3 regions of the Comamonas endophytica genome follow, and region 1 is predicted to be linked to each of the others. Evidence: riboswitches for the same ligand, from Rfam matches in the RefSeq annotation. Region 1 holds a riboswitch; each other region holds the start of a gene.
The links. Region 1 has a riboswitch for cobalamin ahead of M9799_RS02015 (cobyrinic acid a,c-diamide synthase CobB). Riboswitches for the same ligand answer to the same signal wherever they lie in the genome.
Positions count from the first base shown of each region.

Region 2: it holds a riboswitch for cobalamin, as region 1 does, so the genes downstream of both, M9799_RS12095 (nitrite reductase) here and M9799_RS02015 (cobyrinic acid a,c-diamide synthase CobB) in region 1, are expected to answer to the same signal.
Region 3: it holds a riboswitch for cobalamin, as region 1 does, so the genes downstream of both, cobW (cobalamin biosynthesis protein CobW) here and M9799_RS02015 (cobyrinic acid a,c-diamide synthase CobB) in region 1, are expected to answer to the same signal.

Region 1 covers NZ_CP106881.1:468,970-476,147, reverse strand. The annotation lists gene M9799_RS02030 (hypothetical protein) at 1-476, shown strand, start outside; gene M9799_RS02025 (cell division protein ZapA) at 923-1,297, opposite strand; gene M9799_RS02020 (DUF904 domain-containing protein) at 1,294-1,509, opposite strand; cobalamin riboswitch at 1,689-1,926, shown strand; gene M9799_RS02015 (cobyrinic acid a,c-diamide synthase CobB) at 2,060-3,460, shown strand; gene M9799_RS02010 (bifunctional adenosylcobinamide kinase/adenosylcobinamide-phosphate guanylyltransferase) at 3,463-4,023, shown strand; gene M9799_RS02005 (FecCD family ABC transporter permease) at 4,084-5,055, shown strand; gene M9799_RS02000 (ABC transporter ATP-binding protein) at 5,052-5,855, shown strand; gene cobO (cob(I)yrinic acid a,c-diamide adenosyltransferase) at 5,929-6,498, shown strand; gene bluB (5,6-dimethylbenzimidazole synthase) at 6,547-7,178, shown strand, end outside.
Region 2 covers NZ_CP106881.1:2,661,178-2,668,355, forward strand. The annotation lists gene M9799_RS12075 (EAL domain-containing protein) at 1-96, shown strand, start outside; gene M9799_RS12080 (LysR substrate-binding domain-containing protein) at 124-1,035, opposite strand; gene M9799_RS12085 (Bug family tripartite tricarboxylate transporter substrate binding protein) at 1,136-2,119, shown strand; gene M9799_RS12090 (M20 aminoacylase family protein) at 2,116-3,294, shown strand; cobalamin riboswitch at 3,373-3,609, shown strand; gene M9799_RS12095 (nitrite reductase) at 3,815-5,041, shown strand; gene M9799_RS12100 (precorrin-8X methylmutase) at 5,025-5,654, shown strand; gene cobI (precorrin-2 C(20)-methyltransferase) at 5,665-6,402, shown strand; gene cobJ (precorrin-3B C(17)-methyltransferase) at 6,413-7,171, shown strand; gene M9799_RS12115 (cobalt-precorrin-6A reductase) at 7,176-7,178, opposite strand, start outside.
Region 3 covers NZ_CP106882.1:121,535-128,712, reverse strand. The annotation lists gene cobN (cobaltochelatase subunit CobN) at 1-1,520, opposite strand, end outside; gene cobW (cobalamin biosynthesis protein CobW) at 1,520-2,578, opposite strand; cobalamin riboswitch at 2,685-2,899, opposite strand; gene M9799_RS17545 (GNAT family N-acetyltransferase) at 2,932-3,432, opposite strand; cobalamin riboswitch at 3,578-3,775, shown strand; gene M9799_RS17540 (ABC transporter substrate-binding protein) at 3,897-4,907, shown strand; gene M9799_RS17535 (FecCD family ABC transporter permease) at 4,921-5,946, shown strand; gene M9799_RS17530 (ABC transporter ATP-binding protein) at 5,943-6,737, shown strand; gene M9799_RS17525 (pseudoazurin) at 6,727-7,167, shown strand; gene M9799_RS17520 (OprD family outer membrane porin) at 7,173-7,178, shown strand, end outside.

The DNA.
Region 1 (7,178 bases):
GCGACACCCTGTCCGGCAATGCCAAGGATGTCTGCGAGAAGGAGGCCAAGGGCCGTGAAAAGGTGGCCGAGGCCGAACTCGAGTACCGCGCCGATGCCAGCGAGCGCAACCGCCACAATATCGCCAAGGCCAAGGCCGATGCCGAATACGATGTGGCCAAGGAAAAGTGCGATGACCTGAAGGGCAATGCCAAGGACGTCTGCGAAAAGGACGCCAAGGCGGCGCACGTCAAGGCCACGGAAGCTGCCAAGATGAACACTTCCGGCAACGTGGGCCCCATGGGCAACGCCGGCACTGCGGCCATGCCGGCTGCAACCCAGCGCGGCACTACCACGGCTCCCGAAGCGCGCCGCGACGCCAGCCAGGAAAAAGTGCGCGAAGCCGAATACAAGGCCGCCCGCGAGCGTTGCGATGCACTGAGCGGTGACGTCAAGGACAAGTGCGTGGCCGACGCCAAGCGCATTCACGGCCAATAAATCCCGAGCTGATGCGCAGCGGGGCCTGAATCCGCTGCTTCAAGCCGCAGTCGCGCAGGGCGCGATTGCGGCTTTCTTGCGTATGCACCCCGCTGCGCTTGCTGCGGCGCGGCAGGGGGGTGATGGCTGCGGATGCCTGCCGGGACCGCGAAAAGCCCACGTGCATGGAGCGGCAAGCCAATGAAAACGGGCCGTGCAATGCACGGCCCGTCAGGGAAATTGGGTGTCTGCAAATTCCACCAGACCGGCATCCTGAACCGGGGTTCAGGTGGGCAAGGGCAGCTTGACGTTGGGTTCATCTGACGCGAGACGATCACGCTCACCAAGCGATGTACCAAGCCCGGGCTCAATGAGCATTGGTTCAAGGAAATATAAAGCCCAGCAGATTTGCAGACGACTTCATTGTAATGTGGATGCGCCAAGCTCGCCGCCGCAGGCGCAAATTTTTACAGCAGTTGCGGATCGTCTTCAAGCGCCTGGTCAAGGCGCTCGAGCAGAGCCACGATGCGCTGCGCGTCTTCCTGCTGCTGGATCATGGCCGCCTGCACCAAGGCGTCTTCGGCAGCAGTCGTCTCGACCGCCACCGGCTCGGCGACAACGGGAGCAGGAGCTGGCATGCGCTCTGCCGTGACGATGTCGAAAGCCATGTTGAGCGCGGTCAATACCGCCACGCGTTCACGCGAACGCACCTTGCCGGCGTCGCGAATGCGGGCCATAGTGTCGTTGACACGGGCCACGGCCTCGAGCAGGCGTTCCTCGTGTCCCTCGGGGCAGGTCAGGAGATAGTTCTGATGCAGGATCTGCACGTCAAGCTGCTTCATGTGCCGGCCTTTTCATTGCTGGGCAGGCGCTCGATCAGGGCATCGACACGGGCACGCGCGGCGCTCAGCCGCGAGCGCAGCGAATCGCGTTCCTGGGTCAGGGCCGCGACCTGTTCGGCCAGCAGGGCATTGGTGCGCTGAAGCTCCTCGTGGCGCAACAGAAGTCGCTCCACGCGGTCGGATATGAGGTCGAGGGGGGACGGGGCAGACATAGGAGGTCCAATTGTAGAACTTGCCGGCTGGAGATAGGCGTAAAAAAGCGTTCCTCCGGCCTGCGGGCGTGTGGAATATGCTTTGTCCTACAGCCTCGGAAGCATGCAAGTGCTCGCCAACTTGGGTCCTGCGTGGCTGGCATGAATCGGCAGCCAGGGCCGCACCGACGCCACTCGCGGCTACAATGGCCGGCGTTGGTGCTCATGCGTCCGCCTCCAGGATGCATAGTTCAACGGGAAGCAGGGAGGATGCGGCGCGCGGGCGCCGCTTTCGTGCCTGCGCTGCCCCCGCAACGGTCAGCGGATGAGCGTTTGCCCGCTCGGCTCTTCTTCACCGGCCACTGGCATCGCGCTGGGAAGGCCTGCAAGAGCTTCGCTCCGCCCAGCCCGGATACCGGCCAACGAAGTGCATCCGCCATGCCTGCATCGCGGATTGCTGGAACCCATTGCCGACGGGGAGGTCGGCGCCGGGTGGCTTCACGTTGATACTCATGCTTCACCCTGTTCACGGCGTCGTGCGCCGCCGCGCCCTGGCTGTCGCCAGCCTGCCATGGAGCAGCGCACCATGACGCCCGCGCGCTGCCCCGCATTGCTGATCACCGCGCCTGCCTCGGGCCAAGGCAAGACCACGCTGACGGCGGCGCTCGCGCGCCTGCATGCGCGCCAGGGGCGGCGCGTGCAGGTCTTCAAATGCGGGCCCGACTATCTCGACCCGCACTGGCACCAGCTGGCCAGCGGCGCCCCGGTGCATTCGCTGGACCTGTGGATGACAGGCGAGGCCGATGCGCGCGCGCGGCTGCACGCGGCGGCGCTGTCTGCCGATCTGATCCTCATCGAGGGCGTGATGGGGCTCTATGACGGCAGCCCCAGTGCCGCGGATCTCGCGCGCCGCTTCGGCATCCCGGTGCTGGCGGTGATCGATGCCGGCGGCATGGCCGCCACGCTGGGCGCCGTGGCCTACGGGCTGCAGCATTTCCAGCCGGGCCTGCGCTGGGCCGGCGTGCTGGCCAACCGCGTGGCCAGCGCGCGCCATGCGCAGCTGCTGCAGGCCGGGGTGCATGCCGACAGCCATTGGCTGGGCGCGGTGCAGCGCATTGCCGCCGATGCGGGCACGGCGCTGCTGCCCCAGCGCCACCTGGGCCTGGTGGCAGCGCAGGAACTCGCGGACGGCATGCAGCGGCTCGACTCCGCTGCCGATGCGCTCGAGGCCACGGCGCTGGGCCAGCGCAGCTGGCAGGACTGGCAGCAATGGACGGTGGAATTTGCGCCGCCGGCACCGGCAGCCGAGGCAGGCCAGCCCGAAGCGCTGGGCCCCTGGCTCGACGGCCGGGTGGTGGCCGTGGCGCGCGATGCGGCCTTCAGCTTCGTCTATCCCGCCAATCTGGAATGCCTGCGGGCCATGGGTGCGCAGCTGCGCTTTTTCTCGCCGCTGGCTGGCGAGAGGCTGCCGGCGTGCGATGCGCTGTGGCTGCCCGGAGGCTACCCCGAACTGCATGCCGCGCAGCTTGCGGCGCAGGGCGCGGTGCAGGCCGACATCCGTGCGCACTGGGAAGCGGGCAGGGCGATCTGGGCCGAGTGCGGCGGCATGCTGGCGCTGTGCGAAGGCATTGCCGGGAGCGACGGCCAGTGGACGCCGCTGTGGGGGCTGATGCCGGGCCGGGCGCAGATGCAAAAGCGCCTGGCAGGGTTGGGCATGCAGCAGCTGTCCACGCCCTGGGGGCTGCTGCGCGGCCACAGCTTCCACTATGCGCGGCTCGAGAGTGGCGCGCAGGTGCTGGGCCGCAGCCGCCGACCCGATGCGGATGCGGGCGCCGAAAGCGGGGAATGGCTCTATCGCCACGGCAGCCTGCATGCGAGCTTCTTCCACGCCTGGTTCGCCTCGCACCCGCGCGCGGTGGCGGCGCTGCTGGGCGCGCGCCAGGCGCTGGACGATCACAGGGAGGACACATGAGCATGGCGCGCAGCGAATTGATCCTGGGCGGGCAAAAGAGCGGCAAGTCGCGCCGCGCCGAGGCATTGGCCCAGGCCTGGCTGCTGGAGTCGCCCGCCCACAGCGCCTGCCTGCTGGCCACGGGCCTGGCATGGGACGAGGAGATGCGCGCGCGCATCGAACGCCACCAGCATGACCGTGCCGAGCGCGTGCCGGGAATGCGCACGCTGGAAGTGCCGCTGGACCTGGCGGGCGCGGTGCGCGCGCACAGCCAGCCGGGCTGCCTGCTGGTCATCGACTGCCTGACCATGTGGCTCACCAACTGGATGATGCCCATGCCGGGCCAGCCGCCGCGGAGTCAGGATTGGGCGGCGCAGCGCGCGGGTTTCCTGGCCGCGCTGGCCGAGGCGCCGGGCCCGGTGGTGCTGGTGGGCAACGAGATCGGCCTGGGCGTGATTCCGCTGGGCCGCGAGGTGCGCGCGTTTGTCGATGCGCTGGGCATGCTCAACCAGCAGGTGGCCGCTGTCTGCAGCCATGCCACTTTGATGTGCGCGGGCTTGCCCCTGGTCCTCAAGAGCCCTTGACTGATGACCGCTGAAACCAGCTTACATGAAGTGGAAAAGCAAGGCTTGCATCCGGCCTGGATGGCGCTTGCGTTGCTGCTGGGCAGCGGGGCGCTGATGGCGCTGGGCGCCGGGCTGGGCAGCAGCGGCTGGGAGGGATGGGGCGACCAGGGCGATCCGCTGGCCTGGCAGATCGTGCGCGACATCCGCCTGCCGCGCACGCTGGGCGCCTGGCTGGCTGGCGCGCTGCTGGGGCTGGCGGGTGCCGTGGCGCAGGGGGTATTCCGCAATCCGCTGGCCGATCCCTATCTGCTGGGCAGCGCCTCGGGCGCCTCGCTGGGCGTGGCGCTGGCCATGGCGGCGCTGGGCGCCTCGCCCTTCGCGCTGCAGGGCTTGCTGCGCCTGGGCATCACCGGCGCGGCCTTTGCCGGCGCCGCGGGCGCGGCGCTGCTGACGCTGGTGCTGGCACGGGGCGCGCACGACACGCTGCGGCTGCTGCTGGCCGGCGTGGTGGTCGGCGTGGTGCTGGGCGCGGCGGCGTCGATGGTCTTGCTGCTCAATCCTGCAATCATGCAGGCCATGCAGTCGTTCATGCTGGGCAGCACCGCCTTCGTGGGCTGGAGCGCCTGCGCGCTGATGGCCGCCGTGCTGGTCGCCGTGCTGCTTGCCGCCTGGTCGCTGGCGCGCGTGCTGGACGGCCTGGCGCTGGGCGAAGCCACGGCGCAGAGCCTGGGGCTGCCGCTGGCGCCGCTGCGCCTGCTGCTGATCGCGCTGCTGGCGCTGGCCACCGGCACGGCGGTGGCGCAATGCGGGCTGATTGCCTTTGTCGGCCTGGCCGCGCCGCATCTGGCGCGCTCGCTGGTGCGCGCCATGCACCGCTGGTTGCTGCTGCTGAGCGCCGGCATGGGCGCGGCGCTGCTGCTGGGCGCCGATCTGCTGGCGCGCTGGCTGCTCGCGCCGCAGGAATTGCCGGTGGGTGTGCTGACGGCGGTGCTGGGCGGCAGCTATCTGCTGTGGCTGATGCACCGGCGCAATCTGCGGGAGGCCGCATGAGCGTCCATGTGCCAGGTGCCGGATGGGCGCTGCAGGCCGAGCATCTGTCGGTGTCGCTGGGCGGCCTGCCGGTGCTGCGCGACCTCACGCTGCGCATCGCCGCGGGCCGCTGGACCAGCATCGTCGGCCCGAACGGCGCCGGCAAGTCGACGCTGCTGCGCGCGCTGGCCGGCATGGCGCAGGGCCAGGGGCAGGTGCTGCTGCTGGGCCGTGCGCTGGCGGACTGGAGCAGCCGCGAGCGTGCACGCACGCTGGCCTGGCTGGGACAGGACCAGGCGGTATCCCCCGAGATATCGGTCTATGACGCGGCGATGCTGGGCCGGCTGCCGCACCAGTCCTGGCTGGGCGCAGCTTCCGCGCAGGACCATGCCGCCGTGGAGCAGGCGCTGCGCCGGACGCAGAGCTGGGCTTGGCGCGGCCGCAGCCTGGGCCAGCTCTCCGGCGGCGAACGCCAGCGCGTGCTGCTGGCGCGCGCGCTGGCGGTGCAGGCCCGGGTGCTGCTGATGGACGAGCCCCTGGCCCATCTCGATCCCCCGCACCAGGCCGACTGGCTGGACTGCGTGCAGCAGCTCGTCGCGCAAGGCACCACGGTGGTCAGCGTGCTGCATGAGCTGTCGATGGCGCTGCAGGCGCAGGAACTGCTGGTGCTGGCGCAGGGCAGGGTGCTGCACCAGGGCGGCTGCGCCGATCCGGCCTCGCATGCCGCGCTGGAGCAGGTGTTCGCGCAGCGCGTCCAGGTGCGCGCCATCGATGGCCAATGGGTGGCCTTGCCGCGGCTGCTGCACAGGCGCGGTCCATGACCCGCTGCAGATAATTTTCGGATGCTGCCTGCGCGCAGCGTCCATCTCTCTCACGCAAACGAAAGTGCAAACCATGCAGATCGAACAAGCCCCCACCGAGAAGCCCTACACCAAGCCCGAAGGCCAGCGCCGCGGGCTGGTGCTGGTCAATACCGGCAATGGCAAGGGCAAGAGCACGGCCGCCTTCGGCCTGGCGCTGCGCGCCCACGGCCGCGGCAAATCGGTCAAGATATTCCAGTTCATGAAGGTGCCGACGGCGCGCTTCGGCGAGCACCGCATGTTCGAGCAGCTGGGCATGCCCATCGAGGGGCTGGGCGACGGCTTCAGCTGGAAGAGCCAGGACCAGGAGCAGTCGGCGCAGCTCGCGCGCGAGGGCTGGGAGCGCGCGCGCAACGCCATCATGTCGGGCGTGCACTTCATGGTGGTGCTCGACGAGATCACCTACCCGCTGATCTACGGCTGGCTGCCGCTCGAGCCGGTGCTGCAGACGCTGCGCGAACGTCCGCACGCAGTGCATGTGGTGCTGACGGGCCGGCGCTGCCCGCCCGAGATCATCGAGCTGGCCGACACGGTGACCGAGATGACGTTGGTGAAGCACGCATTCCAGGCCGGCATTCCCGCGCAGCGCGGCATCGAGGATTGACATTGCGACAATGGCTTGACCCACTGGCTTGAAGAAAAGGCGCGACCCATGACTTCCCATCCAAGCCCCGCTGCCGACCCGCTGCCCGGCGCCACGCTGGCCGCGCTGCCCTTCGACGAGGCGGCGCGCGCCGCCGTCTACCGCGCCATCCACGAGCGGCGCGACATGCGCCATTTCAGCGGCGGACGGGTGGAGGAGGCGGTGCTGCTGCGCCTGCTGCGCGCCGCGCACCATGCGCCCAGCGTGGGGTTCATGCAGCCCTGGCGCTTCGTGCGCGTGCGCAGCCGTGCGATGCGCGAGCGCATCCATGCGCTGGTCGAGGCCGAGCGGCTGTGCACCGCCGAGGCCCTGGGCGAGCGCGAGGGGGAGTTCATGCGGCTGAAGGTGCAGGGCGTGCTCGACGCTGCAGAAGTGCTGGTGCTGGCCATGCCGCCGGGGCGCGAACAGCATGTGTTCGGCCGGCGCACGCTGCCCGAGATGGATGTGGCCTCGGCCGCCTGCGCCATTCAGAACCTGTGGCTGGCCGCGCGCGCCGAGGGCCTGGGCATGGGCTGGGTGTCGCTGTTCGATCCCGAGGCGCTGGCGGCGCTGCTGGGCATGCCCGAAGGCAGCCGGCCGCTGGCGGTGCTGTGCCTGGGCCCGGTGCCGGCCTTCTATGCCGAGCCCATGCTGCAGCAGCA
Region 2 (7,178 bases), 1.5 Mb from region 1:
TTGATGCAGGGCTACCTGTTTGCCAAGCCAGCCTTCCGCGCCATAGGCCGGGTGCCGGACGCGGCATTCGACGTGGGGATGCGCCGCGCCGCCTGAGCCAGCGGCTTGGCGCAGGGCGCGGGCCTAGACCGCCGTGGCCGCGCCCAGGTGCACGCTGGCCTGCTCGTCGAGCCAGCGGGCGAACCTGTCCCGGGCGGCGAAGGACGGAACATCGCGCTTGCTGCAGATGAAATAGCCGCGCCCGCAATAGACATCGATGTCGAAGGGCATGACCAGCTCGCCGAGCTGCAGCTCGCGCTCGACCACGCAGCCCGGCACCACCGCGACGCCCATGCCGGCCTTGGCGGCCACGATCAGATGCATCGTCAGATCGAAGCCCGGCCCGAGCCGCGGCGTGCAGGGCGCGCCGGCCTTGGCGAACCAGCGCTCCCAGTTGTCCGGGAAGTTGGTGTGGTGCAGCAGGCTGGCGTGCTGCAGGTCCTGCGGCGTGCGAAAGCCCTGGCTCAGGCGCGGAGTGCACACCGGAATCAGCTCGCGCCCGAGCAGGTAGCGCGTGTGGATATGGTCGGGCCAGCGCCGGCGCGGCCTCTTGACCTCTATCCACAGATCGACGTCGTCGCGCGTGAAATCCTCGTCGTGCTTGAACTGGCGCAGCTCCACGCTGACATCGGGATGGCGCGCGTTGAAGCCGGGCAGTCGCGGCATCAGCCACTGGATGCCCAGCGTGGGAATCACGCTCAGCCGCACGCGCTGGGGCTGCGCCTGCTGGCCCATGGTCTCGGCCGCCGATTCAAGCGCCAGCACATGCCGCTCGGTGAGCTTGCGCAGCTGCACTCCGCGTGGCGTGAGCGCCACGCCCGTGGCCAGCCGCTCGAACAGCCGTCCGCCGGCCAGATGCTCCTCCAGCCGCTTCACCGCGCGGCTCACCGCCGCCTGCGTCACGCACAGCTCCTCGGCGGCGCGGCGAAAGCTGCCCTGGCGACAGACCGCGAGAAAGGCATGCAGCTCGACCAGCGAGGGGGAATGGATCTTCATGATGCGGCGATTACATCATGTCATCGCTCTGGATGAAATTGTCGTTTGCCGGCGCGCTGCGGCGTTCATACCATCGCGCCATCTTCATCGAGGCAAACCCATGCAATTCAACCGACGCGAATTCGTAAGCCTGGCGGCAGCCGGCACCCTGGCGCCGCTGGCGGCAGCACATGCCCAAGCCGCATATCCTTCCAAGCCGATCACGCTGGTCGTGCCGTTCACGCCGGGCGGCTCGGTCGACAATTCGGGCCGGCTGATGGCCGACCGCCTGAGCCGCGAGCTGGGCGTGCCGGTGGTCGTCGACAACAAGGGCGGCGCCGGAGGCACCATGGGCTCGGTCCATGTGGCCAAGGCGCGCCCCGATGGCTACACGCTGGTCGTGACCTCGCAGAGCACCCATGTCGTGAACCCGGCGGTGAACCCGAACCTGCCTTACGACGCGGTCAAGGATTTCGCGCCGATCACGCTGATCGATCGGCTGGCGAACGTGCTGCTGGTCAACGCCGACCTGCCGGTGCGCAGCTTCGCGGAACTCGTCAAATATGCCCAGGCCAACCCCGGCAAGCTGAACTACGCCAGTGCCGGCACCGGCTCGGTCTCGCACCTGAGCATGGAACTGCTGAAGACCCAGGCGAAGCTGCCGATGACGCACATCCCGTACCGCGGCGCCGGCGTGGCGGTGACCGACCTGATCGCCGGGCAGGTGCAGCTGACCTGGAACAACCTGTCGTCGAACCTGGGCAACATCCGCAACGGCAAGCTGCGCGCGCTGGCCGTGGCCGCGCCGCAGCGCGTGCCGCAGCTGCCCGACGTGCCGACCTTTGCCGAACTCAAGCTGCCCGACTTGAACCTGACCTCCTGGACCGGCCTGGCCGCGCCCGCCAACACGCCCCCGGCGATCATCGAGCGCCTGTACCAGGCCACGCGCAAGGTGCTGCAGGACCCGGCGACCCAGGCCACCTGGGTGGAAAAGGGCATGATGGTCCCCGAAGACGTCACGCCGCAGGCCTACCGCGCGGAGATTGCCGAGCGCATCAAGTTCTACCAGCGCATCGCCAAGGCCAACAACATCGTTCTCGAATGACCCAGTACACCCGCATCGAGCAGCTGCTGCCCTACGAGCAGGAGCTGGTCGCCATCCGCCGCCATCTGCACCGCCATCCCGAGCTGGCCTTTGCCGAGCATGGGACCTCCGATTTCATCGCCGGCAAGCTGCAGGAATGGGGTTACGAGGTCACGCGCGGCCTTGGCGGCACCGGCCTGGTCGGCACGCTGCGCGTGGGGGAGGGCGCGCGCCGCCTGGGCATCCGCGCCGACATGGATGCGCTGCCCATCGAGGAGGCCACGGGCGCGGCGCACGCGAGCTGCGTTCCGGGCCGCATGCATGCCTGCGGCCATGACGGCCACATGACGATGCTGCTGGGCGCGGCCAGGTACCTGGCGCGCCAGCGCCGCTTCAGCGGCACGCTGCACCTGATCTTCCAGCCGGCCGAGGAGCGCGGCTTCGACAGCGGCGGCAAGGCCATGGTCGATGCCGGCCTGTTCGAGCGCTTCCCCTGCGATGCGGTCTACGCGATGCACAACCATCCCGGCATTCCCCAAGGACGGTTTCTGCTGCGCAGCGGCGCCTTCATGGCCGCGGGCGACCGGGTGTTCGTGAAGATCATCGGCGTCGGCGGCCATGCGGCGCGCCCGCACCTGGCCGTGGATCCGCTGGTCGCGGCAGCGGCCATCGTCACCGCCTTGCAGACCGTGGTGGCGCGCAATGTCGATCCGGCGGAATCGGCGGTGGTCACCGTGGGCCGGCTGCGCGCCGGCGATGCGCTCAACGTGATCCCGGCCGAGGCCGAGATCGGCATCAGCGTGCGCTCGTTCTCCCCGGAAATGCGCGCGCTGCTCAAGGAGCGCATCTGCGCGCTGATCGCGGGCGTGGCCGAGGGGCATGGCTGCCGCGCGGAGATCGACTATGTCGAGGGCTACCCGGTGGTGGTGAACGACGCCGCTGCCGTGGAGCTGGCGGCGCAGGTGGCGGCCGATCTGGTGGGCGAGGAGGGCGTGGAACGCGACTTCCCGCGCCTCATGGGCAGCGAGGACTTCGCGTACATGCTGCAGCGCTGCCCGGGCGCGCTGGTGCGCATCGGCAACGGCCCCGCGGATGGCGGGCGCGGCCTGCACAACCCCAGGTACGACTTCAACGACGTCAACCTTCCCTATGGCGCGGCTTTCTGGAGCCAGCTGGCCGAACGCTTCCTGCGCTGAGCTCCCGCGCCTAGCCGGCCGCGCCTCGCCGGCCGCGCCTCGCCGGCCGCGCCGGGCGCAAGCTGCCGACATCGCGTAAAATCCGCCCCGATCACAGGTGTTCCATGGCGCATTGCGCGCCTGGAATGAAACGGGAAGCAGGTGCGTGGACATGCCACAAAGCCTGCACTGCACCCGCAACGGTAATCAGAGTGCCTCGATGCACGCCCCGGCCCCACGGCCCGGGCAGCCACTGCGCAAGCGGGAAGGCGTGTCGAGGCTTCGGCCCCCGGGTTGAGCTCTGCGAGTCCGGAGACCGGCCTGGTGTGAACCCAAGGCGCAGCGGGAATGCAGTAGCCTGGTGACCGGCTGCCCGCAGCCGCGCCCCTCGATTTCTCTCCCTCTGCACTATTCATCCATCCGGCCCGGGAAGCGGCCCGACTGACGATTGATTTTGCATGCAGCAAGCATCTGGCTGTCCGTCCGCATGGGCAGGACCTGCGCCGGGCGTCGATACGCCGCACGGCGCGCCCATTTCCCCATGACGCAGTCCATCCAGGTCCAGGGCTGGTGCCCCACTGCCTGGCAGCCCATGCGCGCGCAGGACGGCTGGATCGTGCGCGTGCGTCCGCACTGCGCGGCCGTCAGCGCCGCGCAGTGGCGCGTGCTGGCGGTATCGGCGCTGGCGCATGCGCATCCGCAGATCGAACTGACGCGGCTGGGCAATGTGCAGCTGCGCGGCGTGGGCACGGCGCAGCTGCCGGTCGTGCGCGCACGGCTGATCGAGGCCGGGCTGGTGCCTGCCGACGCCGATGCCGATCTCGCGCCGGCGGTGCATTGCACGGCCCTGTACCGGCGCGGTGATGCCACCCATGCGCTGGCGCGGCAGTTGTCGCAGGCCGCGATCGAACACCTGAGCCCGGCGGCGTTGGCGCGTGCCGGCCTGCAGGCGCTGCCCAGCAAATTCGGGCTGCTGGTGGACGATCCGGCGCGGCGCATGCAGAGCATTGGCGCGGACCTTCAGCTCTGGGTGGACCAAGATGCGGGTTACGGCCTGGCGTTGGGCGGTACGGCGCAATGGCATGGCTTTGCGCGCGCCGAAGAGGCCGTGGATGCCGCCGTGCAGCTGGCTCTCTGGTTTGCGCGCGAACGCATGACGACGGCGCCCGCGCCCACGCGCTTGCGCGGATTGCTGGCCCAGCGCACGCCGCAGGTAGGGGCGCCGTTGCACGCGGCGCTGATGCAGCGCGCCGATCCCTTGCTCCCCGGCCCGCATGCCGCCCATGGCCAGGTGCTGGGCGCGCCGCTGGGCCGCATCGATGCCGCGGCCATGCAGGAGCTGGCAAGGCAACTGCCCGCGGATGCCGAACTGCGCGTCACGCCCTGGCGTTCGCTGCTGCTGGCCGATCGCGCCATCACCCCGCTGGATGCTGCGCACTGGATCACCCGTCCCGATGACGCGCGCCTGCGCGTGTCCGCCTGCACCGGCGCGCCGCGCTGCACCCAGGGCCTGGTGGCAGCGCAAACCCTGGCACTGGCGCTTGCCGGCGATGTGCCGCGCCACCGGCATCTGCATGTCAGCGGCTGCGCCAAGTTCTGCGCGCTGCCTGCCGAAGCCTCGGCCGTGCTTTGCGCGGGCCCCGATGCCGGTGGCAAGGCGCTGCTGCATATCAGCCGCGGCAATGCGCCCCGCACCCCGATTTCCTCCGTGGCTGCCGACAGAGCGCCAGCGGAGATAACAAGACTGCTCCATGACCCATACCTATGAAACGCGCGGTGAAGAGATTTACCGGCAATCCTTTCGCATCATCCGCAGCGAGGCCGATCTGGCGCGCTTCACTCCGCTGGAAGAGCGCGTGGCGGTGCGCATGATCCATGCCGCGGGCATGGTGGAGCTGGCCGCGCATATCCATTTCTCGCCCGATTTCGCCGCCGCCGCCGAGGCCGCGCTGCAGCGCGGCGCGCCCATCCTCTGCGATGCGCGCATGGTCAGCGAAGGCATCACGCGCAAGCGCCTGCCGGCCGGCAACGAGGTGGTCTGCACGCTGCAGGACCCGCATGTACCGGCGCTGGCGGCGCTGATCGGCAACACGCGCAGCGCCGCGGCGCTGGAGCTGTGGCGCGACCGGCTCGGTGGCGCGGTGGTGGCCATCGGCAATGCCCCGACGGCGCTGTTCCATCTGCTCAACATGCTCGAGGACCCGGCCTGCCCGCGCCCCGCGGCGATCATCGGCTGCCCGGTGGGTTTCGTCGGCGCGGCGGAGTCCAAGGACGCGTTGCGCGAGTGGGGGCGCATTCCCTTTGCCATCGTGCAGGGGCGCCTGGGCGGCTCGGCCATCACCGTCGCCGCGGTCAATGCGCTGGCCTCGCCGGCCGAGTGAGGAGCAGCGCATGAACCGCGGCAAGATCATCTGCGTCGGGCTGGGCCCGGGCGATCCCGAACTGATGAGCGTGAAGGCCGACCGGCTGCTGCGCAATGCGCGCCAGGTCGCCTATTTCCGCAAGCGCGGCCACCCGGGCAAGGCACGGCAGCTCGTGAACGGCATGCTGCATGCCGAAGTGACGGAGTACCCGATGGAGTACCCGCTCACGACCGAGATTCCGCACGACGACCCGCGCTACATCGCGCAGCTGTCGGATTTCTATCTCGACTGGCAGACGCGGCTGACGCAGCTGGCGCAGGGCGAAGACGTGATCGTGCTGTGCGAGGGTGACCCCTTTCTCTATGGCTCGTTCATGCACCTGTATGTGCGGCTGCGCCAGGCGGGGGCGGAGGTGGAGGTGCTGGCCGGCATTCCGGGCATGGTCGGCTGCTGGCATGCGACGGGCATTCCCGTCACCTGGGGCGACGATGTGCTGAGCGTGCTGCCGGCGACGCTGCCCGACGCGCCGCTGCGCGAGCACATTGCGCGCTCCGACGCGCTGGTCATCATGAAGGTCGGCCGCCACCTGGGGCGCATCCGCGCGCTGCTGGCCGAGCAGGGCAAGCTTGCGCAGGCCTGGCTGGTGATCAACGGCACCATGGCCGACCAGCAGGTCATGCCGCTGCATGCGGCGCCCGAGCGCTGTCCGTATTTCTCCATCGTGATCGTGCACGGCCAGGGCCGGCGCCCGGCCAATGACATGTGAGGCGCGACGCATGACGACTGGACGCCTGACTGTCGTGGGCCTGGGCCCCGGCGATGCCGCGCTGGTCACCGACCAGGTGCGCGCCAGCATTGCCGCGGCCACCGATGCCTTTGGCTATTTTCCCTATGTAGAGCGGCTGGCCGGCATGGATCATTTGCGGCTGCATGCCAGCGACAACCGCGAGGAACTCGGGCGCGCGCGGCAGGCGCTGGATCTGGCGGCCAGCGGGCGCCAGGTGCTGATGCTGTCCTCGGGCGACCCGGGGGTGTTCGCGATGGCCAGCGCGGTATTCGAGGTGCTGGACATGGCCACGCCGGAGCAGCGCCAGCGCTGGGCTGCGGTCGATATCGAGGTGCAGCCCGGCATCACCGCCATGCTGGCCGCGGCCGCGCGCCTGGGCGCGCCGCTGGGGCATGACTTCTGCACCATCAACCTGTCGGACAACCTCAAGCCGGCCGCCGTGATCGAGCGGCGCATCCGCCTGGCGGCGCAGGCGGATTTCGCCATGGCGTTCTACAACCCCTGCTCCAGGTCGCGGCCCGAGGGCTTCGCGCGCGCGCTGCGGGTGCTGCAGCAGGAGTGCGAGCCCGGGCGGCTGGTCTGCTTCGCGCGCAATGTCAGCCGGGCCGACGAGACGCTCGACGTGCTGCCGCTGGCGCAGGTGCAAGCCGATATGGCCGACATGCGCACGGTGGTGATCGTCGGCAGCAGCCTGACGCGCAGGGTGGGGCGCCATGTCTACACGCCGCGCAGCTATCCCGATGCTTGAACCCTCA
Region 3 (7,178 bases), on a different replicon from region 1:
AGCCCGGCGATCATGAAGCGCCCATCTCGCACCATCGGATCGGCCTCCGGCGCGCCCCAGCGCTGCAGCACCGCCTCGCGGTTGGATTCGGGCAGGCTGGCGAAGAACGCCTGATAGCTCTGCAGCGCCAGGCTCTGCTGCGCAGGCCGCACGGCCCACGAATCCGGATCGTTGGTGATGCCCTGCTGCAGGAGCGCCATCAGCGCGTCGCCATCGGCGGGCAGCGCATCGATGGCATAGCCTTGCTGCTGCAAGGCTTGAAGTATGTGGATGACCGATGCCGGCGTATCCAGCCCCACGCCATTGCCCAGCCGGCCTTCCTTGGTGGGATAGTTGGCGAGGATCAGCGCCAGACGCTTGTCGCCATTGGCCTTGCTGCGCAGCCGGCACCAGCGCTGCGCCAGCTCCACGACGAAGGCCAGGCGCTCGGCATGCGGCTGGTATTGCACGACGTCGGACTGCGTGAGTTCGCTGCGGTGCGCGCGGCCCTTGAAGCTGATGGCACGCGTGATGATGCGGCCGTCGACCTCGGGCATGGCCACATGCATGGCGATGTCGCGCGGCTGCAGGCCGTGCGCGTCGTCGAGCCAGCTTTGCTCGTTGGCGCCGGACATGATGACCTGCAGCACCGGGATATCGCCCGCCAGCGCGTGGTCGCCCGGTGTCTCCAGGGACGACTGCGAAAACGAGGTGGTGTTGAGGATCAACGCCACATGACGCTCGGCGCACAGCTGGTGCAGCATCGCCATGCTGGCCGCGTCTTTCAGCGACAGCAGCGCCAGCGGCAGCGGGTTCATGCCGCGCGCCAGCAGTTCGCGGCTCAGCGCCTCGAACACCTGGGTGTTGCCCGACTGCAGATGCGCGCGGTAGAACGCGATCAGCACCACGGGGGCGCCGGGCAGCCATTGCAGCGGGCCGGGCTGCTGCCAGTCCTCGGCCGTGGCGGCATCGTGCGCCGGGTGGTACACGGCCACCGAAGGCAGCGGGCGCGGCGGCAGCGCCGGCTGCGTTCCGCCCAGGAAGGCCTGCCACAGATAGCGCAGCATCTCGCGCGCATTGGCTATGCCGCCCTCGCGCAGATAGCGCCACAGGGCGCGGCACTGCTCCACCTGGGCGGTGCTCTTTTGCAGCAGATTCAGGTCCTCGGTGGTATCGCCCGAGAACATCACCAGCGTGATGCCCTTGAGGCGGCAAATCTCGCGGATGCGCTCGGTGCCATAGGGCCAGTAGCTCTCGCCGCCGAGATGGTCGATGACGATCACGCGCGCATGCTGCAGCACCTCGTCCACATACAGATCGACGGAGGCCGGCTGGCGCAGGTGCATCAGATTGGCCAGGCGCAGCGTGGGCAACCGCTCACCATCCACCCCGGCGCGCAGCTGGGCGCAGGCCTCGGCCAGCAGCGCCAGCGTGGTGTCGGCCGCGCTCAGCACCACCACCTGCGCCGGCGTCTGGCCCAGGCTGGAAACAAAGGCCTCGTCATCGACGAAGCCCCCGGGCTGGACGGCAAGCAGATGCATCAGCGCGCTCCCAGGGAGGCGAGCTCGGCACGGATGCCGGCCTCGTCGAGATCATGGCCGATCAGCACCAGATGCGTCTGCGGCGTCTCGCCCGCGGCCCAGCGGCGGTCGAAATAGCTGTCGAAGCGCGTACCCACGCCATGCACCACCAGGCGCATCGGTTTGCCCGGAACCGCAACGAAGCCCTTCACGCGGTACACCTGGTGCTCCGACACGATGCGTTCGAGCGCGGCCAGCAGCCCATCGCGCTCGACCTCGGGCAGCTTCACGACGATGGAGTCGAAATCATCGTGGTCATGGTCCTCCTCGTCATGGCCATGGTGGCCCTGGCGCTCGTGGATGGTCTCCTCCGAGGCGCTGGACAATCCCAGCACCACGCCCAGATCGATGCGGCCCTGGTCCGCGGCGACGATCTTCACCTGCGCCGGCACTTCCTCGCGCACGATGGCCTCGACCTTGGCGCGGTCCTCGGCGTTAGCCAGATCGAGCTTGCTCAGCACCACCAGATCGGCCGACATCAGCTGGTCTTCGAAGAGTTCGTGCAGCGGCGATTCGTGGTCCAGATTCGGGTCCTGGCGGCGCTGGGCATCGACGGCGGCAGGGTTGGCGGCGAACTGGCCGGCAGCGGTGGCGGGCACGTCGACGACGGTGATCACGGCATCCACCGTGCAGGCGTTCTTGATCTCCGGCCAGTTGAAGGCCTGCACCAGCGGCTTGGGCAGCGCCAGGCCGCTGGTCTCGATCAGGATATGGTCTATATCCGCGCGCCGCGCGATCAGCTCGCGCATGACCGGATAGAACTCCTCCTGCACCGTGCAGCACATGCAGCCGTTGGCCAGTTCATAGAGCTGACCCGGCAGCTCCTCGCCGTTGTCGTCGCAGCCGATGCCGCAGCTGCGCAGGATGTCGCCATCGATGCCCAGCTCGCCGAATTCATTGACGATGACGGCGATGCGGCGCCCGCCCGCGTTCTCGAGGATATGGCGCAGCAGCGTGGTCTTGCCGCTGCCCAGGAAGCCGGTGACGATGGTGGCGGGAATCTTGGCGGATGGGGTCATGGGGTCTCCTGGTAGTAAAGCGCACCAGGGACGGGGACGGCATGCCAGGCGCCCGCGGGCGGGAGGCGGCCACGGGACATGAGCAGGCCGCCCACACCCCGGGGCAACGGCTGAAAGCCTACAGGTCGGTATTCTGGCTTGCCGTCACCCAGCGCACAGCACCTTCCCGGGCCGGCGCCCAGTGGCATTGCGTTGTGTCTGTCAGGCTTACAGCAGCGGGGGCTGCGCCGGAATGGCCAGGCAAATGCATGGGGTCACCGGTCTTCCCGTTTCACCCCGGCCGAGACTTCGGCGCGGGACTCCTGTACGGTGCGGGGATTATAGGAGGCGTCTTTCGACCTCTAGCGCGCAGGTCATTGGAGCGCGCATTGCATATGGATGGTCTGCCATTGTGGATCCGCATCCCGGCAGATCACCTCGAAGCCATGGCGCTGCCAGAATTCCAGGGCGCCGGGAAGGAAGGGATGGGTGTGCAGATATAGCACTTCGATGCCTTGCGCAATGGCCTGCTCCCACAGCGCCTGGAACAGCGCATCGGCAATGCCCTGGCGCCGGTATTCGGGTGCGACGAACAGACGCACCACTTCCACCACCTTCTTTGGGGAGAAATCCAGTTGCGCGAAGCGGCCGTCATAGGCGCGCCAGGCGATGGTGCCGATCAATTGGCGCGCGGGATCACAGGCGGCAAGCATCCGGCCGGTGCCGCTGGCGTAGGTCTGTTCGAAGCTTTGCAGATCCGGTGGGATGGTTTCAATATCGGCGCGTCCGGCAAACATCTGGGAGCGGGCTTGTTGGAGAAAGTCGAGAACGGGCGGGAGGGTAGGGACGGGTTCGATGTGCAGGATGCGGGACATGATGGAACTCTATGGCATTTGCGGCGCTGTAGGGGTGACACCCTTCGACAGGCTCAGGGCGAAAGGTATTACCCCGTTCGTCCTGAGCCTGTCGAAGGATGGACGTCCTGCCCTCCAACACCCCAGCAACCTCCCCCAAATCAGCTACATTAACCCCACCTCCGGTTCCGCAAGGACATGCATCGGCCCGTGCCGACACATGAGGGAATCCACGAAATGGAACTGCCCCCGCAACTGTAGGCAACGAGTGCCCCTGCACCAAGCCACTGAACGCACGTTCGGGAAGGCGCCAGGCGTGCGATGACTTGCCAGTCAGGAGACCTGCCGAGGATTAGACGATCACTGCCGGCGGGGTGTCCGGGAAGCGACCAATGGCGGGAATCCAGGCGTGCCGCAGCAGCGGCGGGCCGGGTCGTGCATGGCTGGCTTCCGGAAGCGCCCGCCTTTTCTGGAAAGATCCCTGGATGCTGCTTCGACGCCTCGCCTTCTCCCTGCTGCTGTCCGCGGCCCCGCTGGCTGCCAGCGCCACCGACTACCCCCTGCAGCTGCAAAATTGCGGCCACACCCTGAAATTCGACAAGGCTCCCGCATCCGCCGTGACCATCGGCCAGGCCGGCACCGAGATGCTCTATGCGCTGGGCCTCGGCGACAGGGTGTCCGGCACCTCGCTGTGGTTCAACGCGGTGCAGCCGCAGTTCAAGGCGATCGACGACAAGGTGCCGCGCCTGGCCGACAACGACCCGAGCTTCGAGGCCGTGATCGGCAAGCGTCCGGCGCTGGTGGTGTCGCAGTTCGAATGGATGGTGGGCAAGGAGGGCGTGGTCGGCACGCGCGAGCAGTTCCATGACCTGCGCATCGCCACCTATGCCATGCCCTCGGACTGCGAGGGCAAGAACAACCTCAGCGGCGCCGACGGCACGCGCACCGCGGCTTATGACGTCAATACGCTCTACAAGAGCATCCAGCAGCTGGCGCAGATATTCGACGTCGAGGCACGCGGCCAGGCGCTGGTGCAGGAACTCCGGCAACGCCAAGCCAAGGCCGTCACCCAGCTGCAGTCGCCCAGGCTGCGGAACATGTCGGCGGCGCTGTGGTTCTCCAGCGCGGATCTGTCCATCGACCCGTACATGGCAGGCCAGAAGGGTGTGGCCGGCTACATGCTGCAGACGCTGGGGCTGCGCAATATCGTCACTTCGGCCGAGGAATGGCCCACCGTGGGCTGGGAAACCATTGCCAAGGCCAACCCCTCGATGCTGATCATCGCGCGCATGGACCGCCGGCGCTTTCCCGCCGACGACTACCGGAAGAAGCTCGAGTTCCTGAAGAAGGACCCGGTCACGCGCCATATGGATGCGGTGAAGAACAACCGCATCGTGATCGTCGATGCCGATGCGCTGCAGGGCTCGATACGCATGGTCGATGGCATCGAGCAGATCGCGCAGGCGGCGCTCGAGCTGCAGGCGCCCGCGCGTTAAGAGCCTCACCGAAGTGCTGCGAATCCTTCTGCTGGGCGCCGCGGCGCTGGCCCTGCTGGCCGTTGCCGTGCTGCTGGGCGTGGCCATCGGCGAGACACGGCTGGCGCCAGCCACGGTCTTCCAGGTGCTGGCCAACCAGCTGCTGGGCGCCCGATACCCGGTGGATCCCATCGACCAGGGCATCGTCTGGAACTACCGGCTGGCGCGCGCGCTGGTGGCGGCCAGCTGCGGCGCGGGCCTGGCGATCTCGGGCGTGATCCTGCAGTCGCTCTTGCGCAACGCCTTGGCCGAGCCCTATCTGCTGGGCATCTCCGCCGGCGCCTCGACGGGGGCGGTGCTGGTGTCGGTGGCGGGCCTGGGCGCGGGCGCAGTGTCGATGACCACGGGTGCCTTCTTTGGCGCCGTATGCGCATTTGCGTTGGTGGCGCTGCTGGCGCATGCCGCGGGCAGCGGGGGCCTGCGCAACGGCGCGCAGATCGTGCTGGCCGGCATTGCCGGCTCGCAGCTGTTCAATGCGCTGACCTCGCTGATCATCACCAAGTCCGGCAGCGCCGAGCAGGCGCGCGGCATCATGTTCTGGCTGCTGGGCAACCTGAGCGGCGTGCGCTGGAGCGACACCCTGCTGACGGCCGGCGTGGCGCTGGCCGGCATGGCCGTCTGCGCCTGGCACGCGCGTGCGCTAGATGCCTTCACCTTCGGAACTGAATCGGCCGCCGCGCTGGGCGTGCCGGTGCGGCGGCTGCAGCTGGTGCTGCTGCTGGCGGCAGCGCTGATCACGGCGGTGATGGTGTCGATCGTCGGCGCCATTGGCTTCGTGGGCCTCGTGATTCCGCATGCGGCGCGCTTTATCGTCGGCGTGCGCCATCGCCGGCTGATCCCGGTCAGCGCCCTGATGGGCGCGGTGTTCCTGATTGCTGCCGATGTGATCTCGCGCACGCTGATTCCCGGCCAGGTGCTGCCCATCGGCGTGATCACCGCGCTGGTGGGCGCGCCGGTGTTTGCCGCGATCCTGCTCAGGGGCCGCGGAGGCCGCGTATGAGGGCGCCGGCCGCGCTGCAGGCGCGCGAGGTCGGCTGGGGCCCGCGTGGTTCACGCATCGTCGAGCGCGTGAGCCTGGAGGTGCAGCCCGGCGAGATGCTGGGGCTGATCGGGCCGAACGGCTCGGGAAAATCCACGCTGCTGCGGCTGCTGGCGGGCATTCTTGCGCCGACGGCGGGCGAGGTAATGCTCGACGGCCAGCCGCTGCAGCGGCTTTCGCGCAGGTCGCTGGCGCAGCGGCTGGCCTTTGTGGCGCAGATGGCGGATACGCAGGATGCCATCCATGTGCGCGATGCCGTCGAGCTCGGGCGCACGCCCTGGCTGTCGGCGCTCGCGCCCCTGTCCGCCGGGGATGGCCGCATCGTGCAGGAAGCGCTGGCCGCGGTCGGCCTGCAGCACCGGCAGCACAGTGCCTGGAACACGCTGTCCGGCGGCGAACGCCAGCGCGTGCATATCGCGCGGGCGCTGGCGCAGCAGGCCGGCGTGCTGCTGCTGGACGAGCCCACCAACCATCTCGACATCCACCAGCAGCTGTCGCTGCTGCAGCTGGTGCGCAGCCTGCCCATCACCAAGGTGGTGGCGCTGCATGACCTGAACCAGGCGCTGGCCTGCGACCGGCTGGCCGTGCTGCACCAAGGCCGCCTGGTGGCCCATGGCACGCCGCGCCGGATGCTCACGCCTGCGCTGCTGCGCGAGGTGTTCCGGGTGCAGGCCAGTGCGCTGATCGATCCCCAGGACGGCACGACCGTGCTGCGTTTCAAACCCCTCGATGACTTCCACCATGAACCATAAACTGGCCCGTCTGGGCGCCCTGCTGCTCGGGCTCTGCGCTGCGACTGCAGCTTGGTCCGAAACCTTCGAAGTGAAAATGCTCAATCGCGGCAGCCAGGGCGCAATGGTCTACGAGCCGGAGTTCATCCGGCTGCAGCCAGGCGACAAGCTGAAATTCCTCGCCAGCAGCAATGGCCACGATGCGGTGTCCATCGACGGCATGCTGCCCGCGGGCGCCCGCCCGTTCAAGGGCAGGATCAACGAGGAGATCGAGGTGACATTCACCGAAGCCGGGCTCTATGGCATCAAGTGCCTGCCGCATTACGCGATGGGCATGGTGATGCTGGTGCAGGTGGGCGATGCGCCCCTGTCCGCGCTGCAAATTCCCGCCGAGGCGCCCGAGCGCGCGCAAAAGCGCTTCCAGCACATCGCGGCGCGCGCGGCGCGTTGATCGCCATGGCA